Arthrobacter globiformis: one gene and its partner. The main gene of each other region encodes a partner of the protein of the gene in region 2 in a complex. Links are inferred from orthologs where the notes say so. Each region holds a gene or a part of one and is shown on either strand. Other genes may lie near its edges.

What was found.
Region 1: the proteins of dinB (region 2) and dnaN are in contact, whole or in part, in a solved structure (PDB 1OK7), measured with the Escherichia coli proteins. The link is inferred for Arthrobacter globiformis from one-to-one orthologs.

What each region holds. Positions count from the first base shown.
Region 1 is NZ_JAUSXI010000001.1:226,607-233,942, forward strand. What follows is about bases 2,692-5,466. They hold dnaN (DNA polymerase III subunit beta), read left to right. Parts: upstream 2,692-3,404; coding sequence 3,405-4,529; downstream 4,530-5,466. Other genes in these bases: dnaA (chromosomal replication initiator protein DnaA), read left to right, coding at 2,692-2,866; gnd (phosphogluconate dehydrogenase (NAD(+)-dependent, decarboxylating)), read left to right, coding at 4,608-5,466. Also shown: membrane protein insertion efficiency factor YidD, read right to left, coding at 1-377; rnpA (ribonuclease P protein component), read right to left, coding at 370-795; rpmH (50S ribosomal protein L34), read right to left, coding at 836-973; more of dnaA, read left to right, coding at 1,445-2,691; more of gnd, read left to right, coding at 5,467-5,531; DNA replication/repair protein RecF, read left to right, coding at 5,592-6,794; QFZ33_RS01105 (DUF721 domain-containing protein), read left to right, coding at 6,781-7,336. UniProt on the Escherichia coli protein: Confers DNA tethering and processivity to DNA polymerases and other proteins. Acts as a clamp, forming a ring around DNA (a reaction catalyzed by the clamp-loading complex) which diffuses in an ATP-independent manner freely and bidirectionally along dsDNA.
Region 2 is NZ_JAUSXI010000001.1:2,106,873-2,110,413, reverse strand. Bases 563-3,541 are described here. They hold dinB (DNA polymerase IV), read right to left. Parts: upstream 2,643-3,541; coding sequence 1,482-2,642; downstream 563-1,481. Other genes in these bases: QFZ33_RS09595 (polyprenyl synthetase family protein), read left to right, coding at 3,335-3,541; QFZ33_RS09600 (hypothetical protein), read left to right, coding at 2,784-3,338; QFZ33_RS09610 (DUF3040 domain-containing protein), read right to left, coding at 795-1,166. In the rest of the region: division/cell wall cluster transcriptional repressor MraZ, read right to left, coding at 1-397. UniProt on the Escherichia coli protein: Poorly processive, error-prone DNA polymerase involved in translesion repair and untargeted mutagenesis. Copies undamaged DNA at stalled replication forks, which arise in vivo from mismatched or misaligned primer ends.

The DNA of each region.
Region 1 (7,336 bases), 1.9 Mb from region 2 along the record:
TCTTCATCAGTCTGAGCAGCCAGGTACTTGTCCGGGTTATTCAGCACAACAATTGTGGGGGTCTGGTTTTCAGGCCATTCCCGGTGGCCGGCGGGGACATGGTCCACGCCACCGGCGTTCCACGGGTGGCAGCGTGCCAGACGCCTGGCCCCGAGCCAACTGCCCTTGACGGCACCGTGGACGGTGACTGCTTCGAGCGCATAAGCCGAGCAGGAGGGAAAAAAGCGGCAAACCTGGCCGTACAAGGGAGAAATCACCTTGCGGTAGGCCAGGAGCAGAAGAATGAGGATATTGCGGGGCAGGTTCCAGATGAAGCTGCCCGCAGCCGCTACTGCGGACTTGGGGGAACGGACGACGGCGGCACTCGGGTCAAGCACGCTGTGTCCCCTCCTGTGTTGTTCCGTCCGGTCGCGTTCCGGCCGGCCTCGTTCCGGTCACCCCCGGGTGGCGGCCAGCCAGCCGCCTCATGGTGTTAGCCAAGGCAGCGTTGTAATCCGCCAGGAGTTCATCCCAGCTGGCTGTTGCGGAGGCGGGCAAAGCACGCACCACAATAGCGAAACCGGTGCCGTACTCGTGCAGCGAGACAGCGCCGGCTTCTCTAAGTCTCCTCTTAACGAGGTTCCTGGCAACAGCGTTCCCGACAGCCTTGGAAACGATGAAGCCGATGCGGCTTGGTTCGTCGGCTCCAATAGTTGCCGTATATAACACTACGTTCCGGCGTCCATTGCGGACGCCGGAACGTACAGTTGTTGAAAAATCGGTTGAAGTCCTCAGGCGGTTCCTGGTGGCAAGCACCGCTAATCTCGCAGAAGGAAGAAGACCGACAAGTCAGTATTTAGGCCGACAGTTCGGTGCGGCCCTTGCCACGGCGGGCGGCCAGAATGGCACGGCCGGCACGGGTGCGCATACGAAGGCGGAAGCCGTGCTTCTTGGCCCGACGGCGGTTATTCGGCTGAAAAGTCCGCTTGCTCACGTTAGTTACTCCAGTGGATCAAAGGTGCGCCCACCCGATCAGTAAGGGGAAGAACTGGCCGACGCTAAGTTTTGTATGTGTCTGCTTCCCCTGGATTTCCCGCAACACGCGAAGCGTCCGGAAGTCCAAAATGGGGTCAGAAAGCAGGCACAAAGGACTCCACAACGTTAGGTCAAAGCGCCGCCGAGAGTCAAACCAGCGGGCCATCCAGCGTGTTTCCCCAGCTGTGGCTAACAGTGTGCCGAACCTGTGGATGAAGCAGCCCACAATCGCCATTTTCGAACCACAACGGTGTAATTATCCACAAGGCACTTCCCAGCTATCTTCTAGGCTTTTCATCCCCTAGAGTGTCCCAGTAGCCGATTATCCACGGACTGTGCATAACCCTGTGGATTAAGCCGGGCCAGCACCCTGGCTTCGGGCTTGCGGCTGCATGTAATGCAGACAGCAAGCTTTGAGGAACCAAATTTGATGACAGTAGACGAAGCCAACCACGCCAACACTGTCGGAAGTTCCTGGCGGCGCGTGGTGAATCTTCTCGAACAGGACGACCGCGTCTCGCCCCGGCAACGCGGCTTTGTCATCCTCGCGCAGGCCCAGGGCCTCATCGGTTCCACTCTTCTCGTTGCCGTGCCCAACGAGCTGACCAGGGAAGTGCTCCAGACCCAGGTCAAGGACGCCCTCGATGACGCGCTCCGCAACGTCTTCTCTGACGACATCCGCTGCGCGATCGATGTCGACACCGATCTGGTGCCCATCCACAAGGAGCCCGAACCCGCCGTCGAGCTTTCCCTCGCAAACGATCCCTCGGTGGAGCAGAAGCCGCAGCCCATGCTGCCGAGCACTTCACACGAGTTCGGCCGGCTCAACCCCAAGTACGTTTTCGACACCTTCGTCATCGGTTCCTCCAACAGGTTTGCCCATGCTGCGGCCGTCGCCGTGGCCGAAGCCCCGGCCAAGGCATACAACCCGCTGTTCATCTACGGCGACTCGGGCCTGGGCAAGACCCACCTGCTGCATGCCATCGGCCACTACGCCCGGCGCCTCTACAGCGGCATCCGCGTCCGGTACGTCAACTCCGAGGAATTCACCAACGACTTCATCAACTCGATCCGTGACGACGAAGGCGCCAGCTTCAAGACGACGTACCGCAATGTCGACGTCCTGTTGATCGACGACATCCAGTTCCTGGCCGGCAAGGACCGGACGCTGGAGGAGTTCTTCCACACGTTCAACTCGCTGCACAACAACAACAAGCAGGTGGTCATCACCTCGGACCAGCCACCCAAGCTGCTTGCAGGCTTCGAGGACCGGATGAAGTCCCGCTTCGAGTGGGGCTTGCTGACGGACATCCAGCCGCCCGAACTGGAAACCCGCATCGCCATCCTCCGGAAGAAGGCCCTCAGCGAAGGCCTTTCCGCCCCGGACGACGCCCTGGAGTACATCGCTTCGAAGATCGCCAGCAACATCCGCGAACTCGAAGGAGCCCTCATCCGTGTGACGGCATTCGCCAGCCTCAACCGCCAGCCGGTGGACGTGGCTCTCGCGGAGATGGTGCTCAAGGACCTCATCACCGACGACGGCGCCCAGGAAATCACGTCGGGCCAGATCCTGCAGCAGACGGCTGACTACTTCAAGCTCAGCATGGAGGAGCTCTGCAGCAAGTCGCGGACCCGGACCCTGGTGACCGCACGCCAGATCGCCATGTACCTGTGCCGCGAGCTGACTGACATGTCGCTGCCCAAGATCGGCCAAGAGCTCGGCGGCCGGGACCACACCACCGTGATCCACGCAGACCGCAAAATCCGTGAACTCATGGCCGAGCGGCGTGTGATTTACAACCAGGTCACCGAGCTCACCAACCGGATCAAGCAGCAGCAGCGCGACTCCTGATCCGAGGTTCTTAACCTTATTAACAGGGGCGTGTGGATAACCCTGTGGACAGTTAAGGGGACAACCACGGTTAATGGGCTTAAAACCCTTAAGGCGCCTGTGGATCACCGCAACAGGCGAAAAATGTTGTCCCCATCCACACCCTGTTTAAAACGTGCTGAACCCACAGTCCATGAACAGGGCTTAACCGCGGATCCGCACCGCGAAACCGGGTTATCCACAGTTTCCACAGCAGTTATTAACACTACTAATCCCAAAAAATTGAAATCCCTCAAATAACAATCTCGTTCCGGGACCTCCACCGCATCGGGCAAGGCATCGGCCACTGGCAGCCGGCTGAGCCGGCATCACTGGCAGGGATGGGGAAATCCCTGTTATTCCGGCTAAGCTGTCTGCAGCGCTCCCATCCCTGGGTCTGTCTGCGGTCGGCCATGCGCGGACCATGCAGGTTCGGGGACTTTGGGGGCAATGGTCTTGTGGGCTCCTTGCGAGTTCCCGTTCAGAAAATGGCAGCAGCAATGAAAGGCGGCACCCTTCCGTGAAGTTCAGAGTCGAACGGGACGTCCTGGCAGAAGCCGTCACATGGACAGCCCGGTCGTTGTCTCCGCGGCCGCCAGTACCCGTGCTCTCCGGCCTCCTGCTCAAGGCTGAATCCGGGACCGTCAGCCTGTCGAGCTTCGATTATGAGACCTCAGCCAGGCTTGAGATTCCTGCCGACATCAGGGACGAAGGCACCATCCTGGTTTCCGGGCGCCTACTCGCGGACATCTGCCGCAGCCTTCCGTCGGCACCGGTAGACATCGAAACCGACGGCAACAAAGTCACACTTACCTGCCGGCGAAGCAGCTTCCATCTGGCCACCATGCCCGAGGCCGAATACCCGCCACTGCCTGCGCTACCCACCATCACCGGCACTGTTGCCGGTGACGCCTTCGCCCAGGCTGTGTCCCAGGTGATCATCGCGGCCAGCAAGGACGACACTCTTCCCATCCTCACCGGCGTGCGGATGGAGATCGAGGACGACCTCATCACTCTTTTGGCCACGGACCGCTACCGGCTCGCCATGCGCGAGGTTCCCTGGAAACCCGTCACACCTGGCATCTCCACCAGCGCCTTGGTCAAGGCCAAGACCCTGAACGAGGTTGCCAAGACTTTGGGTGGCAGCGGTGACATCAACCTGGCCATCGCCGAGGACGACAGCCGGCTAATCGGTTTTGAAAGCGGCGGGCGCACCACCACGTCCCTGCTGGTCGACGGCGATTACCCCAAAATCCGCTCGCTGTTCCCTGATTCCACGCCGATTCACGCCACCGTGCAGACACAGGAGCTTGTGGAGGCCGTCCGCCGCGTCTCCCTCGTCGCGGAACGCAACACTCCGGTCCGGCTCGCGTTTACGCAGGGCCAACTGCACCTCGACGCCGGCACCGGCGAGGACGCGCAGGCATCCGAAGAGCTTGAAGCACAGCTGTCCGGCGAGGACATCACGGTGGCGTTCAACCCGCACTACCTGGTTGAAGGCCTCAGCGTGATCGAAACCAAGTTTGTGCGCTTTTCCTTCACCACGGCGCCGAAGCCTGCCATGATCACCGCGCAGAACGACATCGACGGTGAGGACCAGGACGACTACCGCTACCTCGTGATGCCGGTGCGCCTGCCCAACTAGCCGTCTGCCCAACTAGGTAGCAGCTGAGCGGCTTCTGCGCCCTCAGAACGCCCCGAGCTGCTACCTAGTTGGGTGATCCTGAACCCCTACCCATCCGCGCAGAAAAGAGTTCACACGGTGCATATCGGACTGATCGGCCTTGGAAAAATGGGTTTCAACATGCGCGAACGGCTGCGCAAAGGCGGGATCGATGTCACTGGCTTCGACCGCAACCCCGAGGTTACCGATGTGGCCTCCACGGACGAGCTCATCGCCGCACTTCCTGCGCCGCGCCTGATCTGGGTCATGGTTCCGGCCGGTGAAATCACGGATGCTGTCATCACCGAGCTCGGTGCGAAGCTGCAGCCCGGCGACATGGTGATCGACGGCGGCAACTCCCGCTTCACCGAGGACCAGAAGCACGCCGCGGCCCTGGCCGAAAAGGGAATCCGCTTCGCCGACTGCGGCGTCTCCGGCGGAGTCTGGGGCCTGCAGAACGGTTACGGGCTTATGGTGGGCGGCGACGCCGAGGACATCGAACGTGCCCTTCCCGTCTTTGACGCGCTCCGCCCGGAAGGCGACCGCGCGGACAGCTTTGTCCATGTGGGCGGCGTCGGCGCGGGCCACTACGCGAAGATGGTGCACAACGGCATCGAATACGGCCTGATGCAGGCCTACGCCGAAGGCTATGAACTCCTCGCGGCCAAGGACATCGTCACTGATCTACCCGGAACGTTCCGCGCGTGGCAAAAGGGAACGGTGGTCCGGTCCTGGCTGCTGGACCTCATGGTGAAGGCGCTGGACGAGGATCCCGGACTCACCTCCATCGACGACTACGTCGAGGACTCCGGTGAGGGCCGTTGGACCGTGGAAGAGGCCATTGCCAATGCGGTTCCGGCCCCCGCCATTACCGCCGCGCTGTTTGCCCGCTTCGCCTCGCGCGAGGACAACTCGCCGGCCATGAAGATGGTGTCCGCGCTGCGCCACCAGTTCGGCGGGCATGCCACCCGTCCGGCCAAGTAACTCCGTGTCCGGGATCCGTTCGGCTTCCGGACCGACGGTTCCCGAGAATTTGAAGATCGCGTGTACCTAGAACACCTGTCCCTGACCGATTTCCGCAGTTACGCCCAAGTGGATCTACGGTTTGACCCGGGCGTCACGGTCCTTGTCGGCTCCAACGGAATCGGCAAGACCAACCTGATGGAGGCCATCGGCTACCTGGCCACCCTCAGTTCGCACCGGGTCAGTGCCGACGGCCCCTTACTCCGTTTCGGAACCGACCGCGCCCTGATCCGAGCCAAGCTGGTACGGGGGGAACAGTCCACCGTCCTTGAGCTGGAAATCAACGGCGGTCGGGCCAACCGGGGACGCATCAACCGCAGCAACCCCGTCCGTGCGCGCGACCTGCTGGGCATCTGCCAGACCGTCCTGTTCGCTCCGGAGGACCTGGCGCTCGTGAAGGGCGACCCGTCGAACCGGCGCCGCTTCCTCGACGAGCTCCTCGTGAGCCTGATCCCACGGCACGCCGCCACCCGCAGCGATTACGACCGCGTGCTCAAACAGCGCAACGCACTGCTGAAGTCGGCACGGGCCGGAAAATTCACAGCCGGCCACGAAGCCACCCTCGATGTCTGGGACCAGCACATGGCACGCGCCGGGGCGGAACTGCTCCACGCCAGGCTGGAACTCGTCGAGCGGCTCCGGCCCCACCTTAACAGCGCCTACGCCCAGCTCACCGACGGTTCCAAGGCCGCGGATGCGGTCTACCGCTCGACACTCCAGACCATGATGGACGACGACGGCGAACCGGCCAGCGCTTCGACGGCACCACCCGGGCCGGGAAACCCGGCCGAGGACCTGCGCATGCTGTCCGTGGATGAGCTTGAGGAACGCTACGTGCAGGCCTTCGCGGCCTCCCGCCGCAAAGAACGCGAACGGGGCATCTCACTGGTGGGTCCGCACCGGGACGAGCTGGAACTCGTGCTCGGGCAGGCCCCCGCCAAGGGTTACGCCTCACACGGTGAAACATGGTCCATGTGCCTTTCCCTGCGGCTGGCGTCCTACTACGTCATGCTCGACGACGCCCGCACCGGGGGCTCGGCGCCGATCCTCATCCTGGACGACGTCTTCGCCGAACTTGATGTCCAGCGGCGGCGTAAACTGGCCGCAATAGTTGCCGGCGCCGAGCAGGTGCTGGTGACCGCCGCCGTCGACGCCGATATTCCAGACGAGCTTGCGGGCCGGCGGGTGAAGGTAATCCCGGGAGGAATCGATGAACAGGGATAAGGACGGCGGCCTGCAGCCCGGCCGCGATCCCGATGAAATCGATGCCGCCCAGGCGGCGCTGAACAGGATGCGTGAGGCAGCGGCCGCACGGGGCGAGGTCCGCAGGAAGGCGCCGCGGGCCGGCGCCAGTCAAAAACCGCGAACCGCGCCGGGGGGAACGCGGGGCTTCAGCCAGTTCCACTCCACCGGACGCGATCCCCTGGGGCTGGGAAAAGTCGTGGGCCGGCTGGTCGCCGAGCGCGGCTGGACCTCGCCGGTAGCCGTGGGCTCGGTCATGGCCGAGTGGCCGACGCTTGTGGGCCCGGAAATCGCTGCCCACTGCACCCCGGAAAGCTTCACAGACACCACCCTCCATGTCCGATGCGACTCCACGGCCTGGGCGACGCAGCTCCGGCTGCTGAGCATGAGCCTGCTCGAAAAGTTCCGCACCGAACTCGGCGACGGCGTTGTCACCAGCATCCAGGTGCTGGGCCCGGCGGCACCGAGCTGGCGCAAGGGCGGACGTACCGTCAACGGCCGCGGACCGCGGGACACCTACGGGT
Region 2 (3,541 bases):
CGGAGAAGGAGGTTTCCTTCTCCGCCAGGTACTCATTCCAGGCCTGGGCATCCCAGATCTCCGCGCGGGTGCCGGCCCCAATAACGGCCAGCTCCCTGCCGAGCCCTGCGTACTCCCGGAGCGCGGGAGGTATGGTCACGCGCCCCTGCTTGTCAGGTACCTCGTCCGAGGCTCCAGAGAGAAAAACCCGGATGTAGTCACGAGCCGACTTGTTGGAGATCGGAGCCTCCCGGATCTGCTCGTGTACCCTCGCGAATTCCTGCTCGCTGAAGACGTAGATGCAGCGCTCCTGGCCTCGCGTGAGAACAAGTCCGCCGGCAAGCTCCTCACGGAACTTGGCGGGAAGAATGATCCTGCCCTTTTCGTCAAGACGCGGCGAGTGTGTCCCAAGGAACACGTCCCACCGCCCGTCTGCCGTCAGAAGCTGAACAACCCCCGCGCTGCCACTACCCTCTTACGCGCTCCACTTTACTCCACTTCTCCCCACAGTCAACGCGACGCGGGGAATTCTCCACTCTTGGGACAAACATATTTCCGCGGAATGGCGGGAATTTTGGCCGGGGGTGGAAAGTGGAGGGACATTGCGTCGGTCCCGCGGCGGCGGACCCCGGCGGCATCAGCCCTGGAACATGGGCTCCGGGCACCAGTTCGCGGGTTAAAGCAGAATGACCCGCCGCAGCGGGTCATTCCTGGACTATTGGCGCCCAACCGGGGATGGACCCGGTGGTGCGAGTGGAGGGTGGTGCGAGTGGAGGGTGGTGCGAAGTGGAGGTGGTGGGAAGTGGAGCGCGGGCTCAGGACTCCCCGCGGCGCCTTTCATCCCATCGTTCCTCAAGGCTGTTCATAAAAGAGCTCTTGCTCTTCGACTTCCGGCCATGCCCGCCGGCCTTCGCTTTGCCGGCCGCAACACTGCGCATCGTGGCAAAGTAAACTCCGGCACCCATGACGACGAACCCGAGGACCCCTACAAATATGTTCTGGAGGGAGACACCCACCAGGAGGAGCAGCACCCCGGCCAGCGTGGCCAGTACGCCAATCACAATGTGCCGGGTGGACCAGCTACGGCCGGGATCCGAGCCCATGGAATTGGCAAACTTGGGATCGTCCTCATGCAGTTGCCTCTCGAGTTGCTCGAGCAGCTTCTGTTCGTGCTCCGAGAGCGGCATCACGACCTCCTTAAGTAGGCCAACGTCCAGACAGGCCGGAACCGGTTGTTCCTGCCCCGTCAACGACCGGCATGCCATCCAGGTTCCCGGCCCGCCAACCTCGGCGGATCCAGGGATTCAAGCATACTGACGCGGCGGGTCAGGTGATCCACACATGTCCAGACGTTCGAAATCTTTGTATCTATAAGGATAGTTTGTTGGGCGCTGTTCTGAAAGACGCTGTTCACGGGCGGCAACACTGTCCGGGCCTTGACCTGACACTGATCTCCGGCCATGAACACGGTTTCCCGCCCCGCGGGTGTCGCCGGAATCACGTCAGGGGTTGCCGCTTCCCGGCTCAAGCAGCCGGGCAGGAAGCACCGACTTGCTGCCGAACTTCTCCGCCACCTTGTCCAGTGCCTGTTCAGCGGCCCTCCAGTTGTCATCGCGCCTGTCCAGGCTCAGCTGAAGGGAGGTCTGCGCGGCCGCTTCCAGCTGCTCCGCACGCACACCAACCAGCCGGACCGTCAGGGGCCGGCTGCCCAGTGACTCCAGCAGCTGGATGGCCACGGCATAGATGAGCTGGGCGCTGTCCAGTGGCGCGTGGACCGTGCGGCTTCGGGTCACCGTGGAGAAATCTGCGTACCGCAGCTTGAGCGCCACAGTCCGGGCCACCAGCCCGGAAGAGCGCAGCCGCTCGGCAGTGCGGTGGGACAGTCGCAGCAGCTCCCGGTGCAGCAGGGCATCGTCCGCCGTGTCCGAGGCGAACGTTTCCTCCGCTCCGATGCTCTTCTCTACCCGCACCGGAGTGACCGTCCGGCTGTCGATACCCCAGGAGAGCCGGTGGACGTGTTCGCCGGTGGCGCCCAGCACCTTCTTGAGCGAGGAGACCGGCGTCGCGGCGACATCCGCCACGGTACGGATTCCCAGGCGGGCCAACACTTCCGCCGTCTTGCCTCCAACACCCCACAGGGCATTGACCGGAAGGCTGTGAAGATAGGGGACGGTCTGCTCCGGCCGGATGAGCAGCAGCCCATCCGGCTTGCACCGGGTGGAAGCGATCTTGGCCACAAACTTGCTGGCGGCGATCCCCACTGACGCCGTGATGCCTAGTTCACTGGCGACCCTCCTCCGGATCAATTGCCCTATTTCACTCGGCGGACCAAGCCTGCGGATGGCCCCTCCGACGTCAAGGAATGCCTCGTCGACACTGAGCGGCTCAACGAGCTCCGTGATGGACTCGAATATGCCCATCAGCTGGCCGGACACTTCGTAGTACAGCTTGTGCCGGGGCTCGATGATGATGGCCTGCGGACACAGCCTCTGGGCCACGGCCATGGGCATCGCCGACTTCACGCCGAACCTGCGTGCCTCGTACGAAGCAGACAGCACAACGGAACGCTCCGCCGGAAAACCCACGATGACCGGCCGGCCACGCAGATCAGGGCGGGCGCGCAGTTCTACCGAGACAAAAAACGCGTCCATATCGACGTGCATGATGCTCGCTCGCCGAAAGTCCGCCAGCCGCGCTTCCGCCTGCTCTCTGTCGTCGTCCGGCCCCACATCTGCAATCCTATGCCCTGCACCTGACTAAACTGGAGGCTGAATCCGGCATCAACACCCAGGAGGACCGCACCTGTGAAGGTCATTGGAACGCTCATGCCTGCCCGCCTTGGGCTGCTCGCCGCTGGAGCGGCCGTAGTGGCGGCGGCGTCAGCGTGCACGGCACAGGCGCCCGGTTCCGCTACGCCCGCCGCGACGGCATCGGCCTCCCCCGCTGCCGCAGCAACGAACACAGCCGCCACGGCGTCCCCGACGGCTCCCGCCAGCCCGTCTGCTTCCCCCGGCACGTCGGCCACCGTGGGAGCGCTCGTCGCCGGCTTCCCGTCGAAGCTTCTTCCCGTGATGCCCGGGGCCAAGGTGGTGGCCAGCAGCTTCGACAAGTCAACCTCCCCGGCCACCGTCGCGCTGGTTGGCTCCATCTCCGCCAAGCCGGCCGCCGTCGTCGCCTATTACACCAAAGCCCTGGAGGGACGGGGCTTTACGGCTGTTCCCGGCAACGCCGTGGGAAGCGTGGCGTCCAAGGACTTCGTCCGGGCGGGCAGCGAGACCGTAAATATCGCCGTCCCTGCAACGGGCGGGGTTTCAACCTTCACCATCGGCGCCAACGTGACTCCCGAGTCCGTCAAGTGATGGTGGCCGAGCAGCTTCGCGTTGAGCAGGCGGACTTCGTGGCCGCCGTAGCGGGAAAGCTGACAGACTTCCTGACCACCCGGCAGTCGATCATGACGGCAATCTCCCCGGACATCGATCCCATCATGGGATCCATCTCCAACCTGGTCACCGGCGGAAAACGGTTGCGCGCCCTCATGTGCTACTGGGGATGGCGCGGAGCG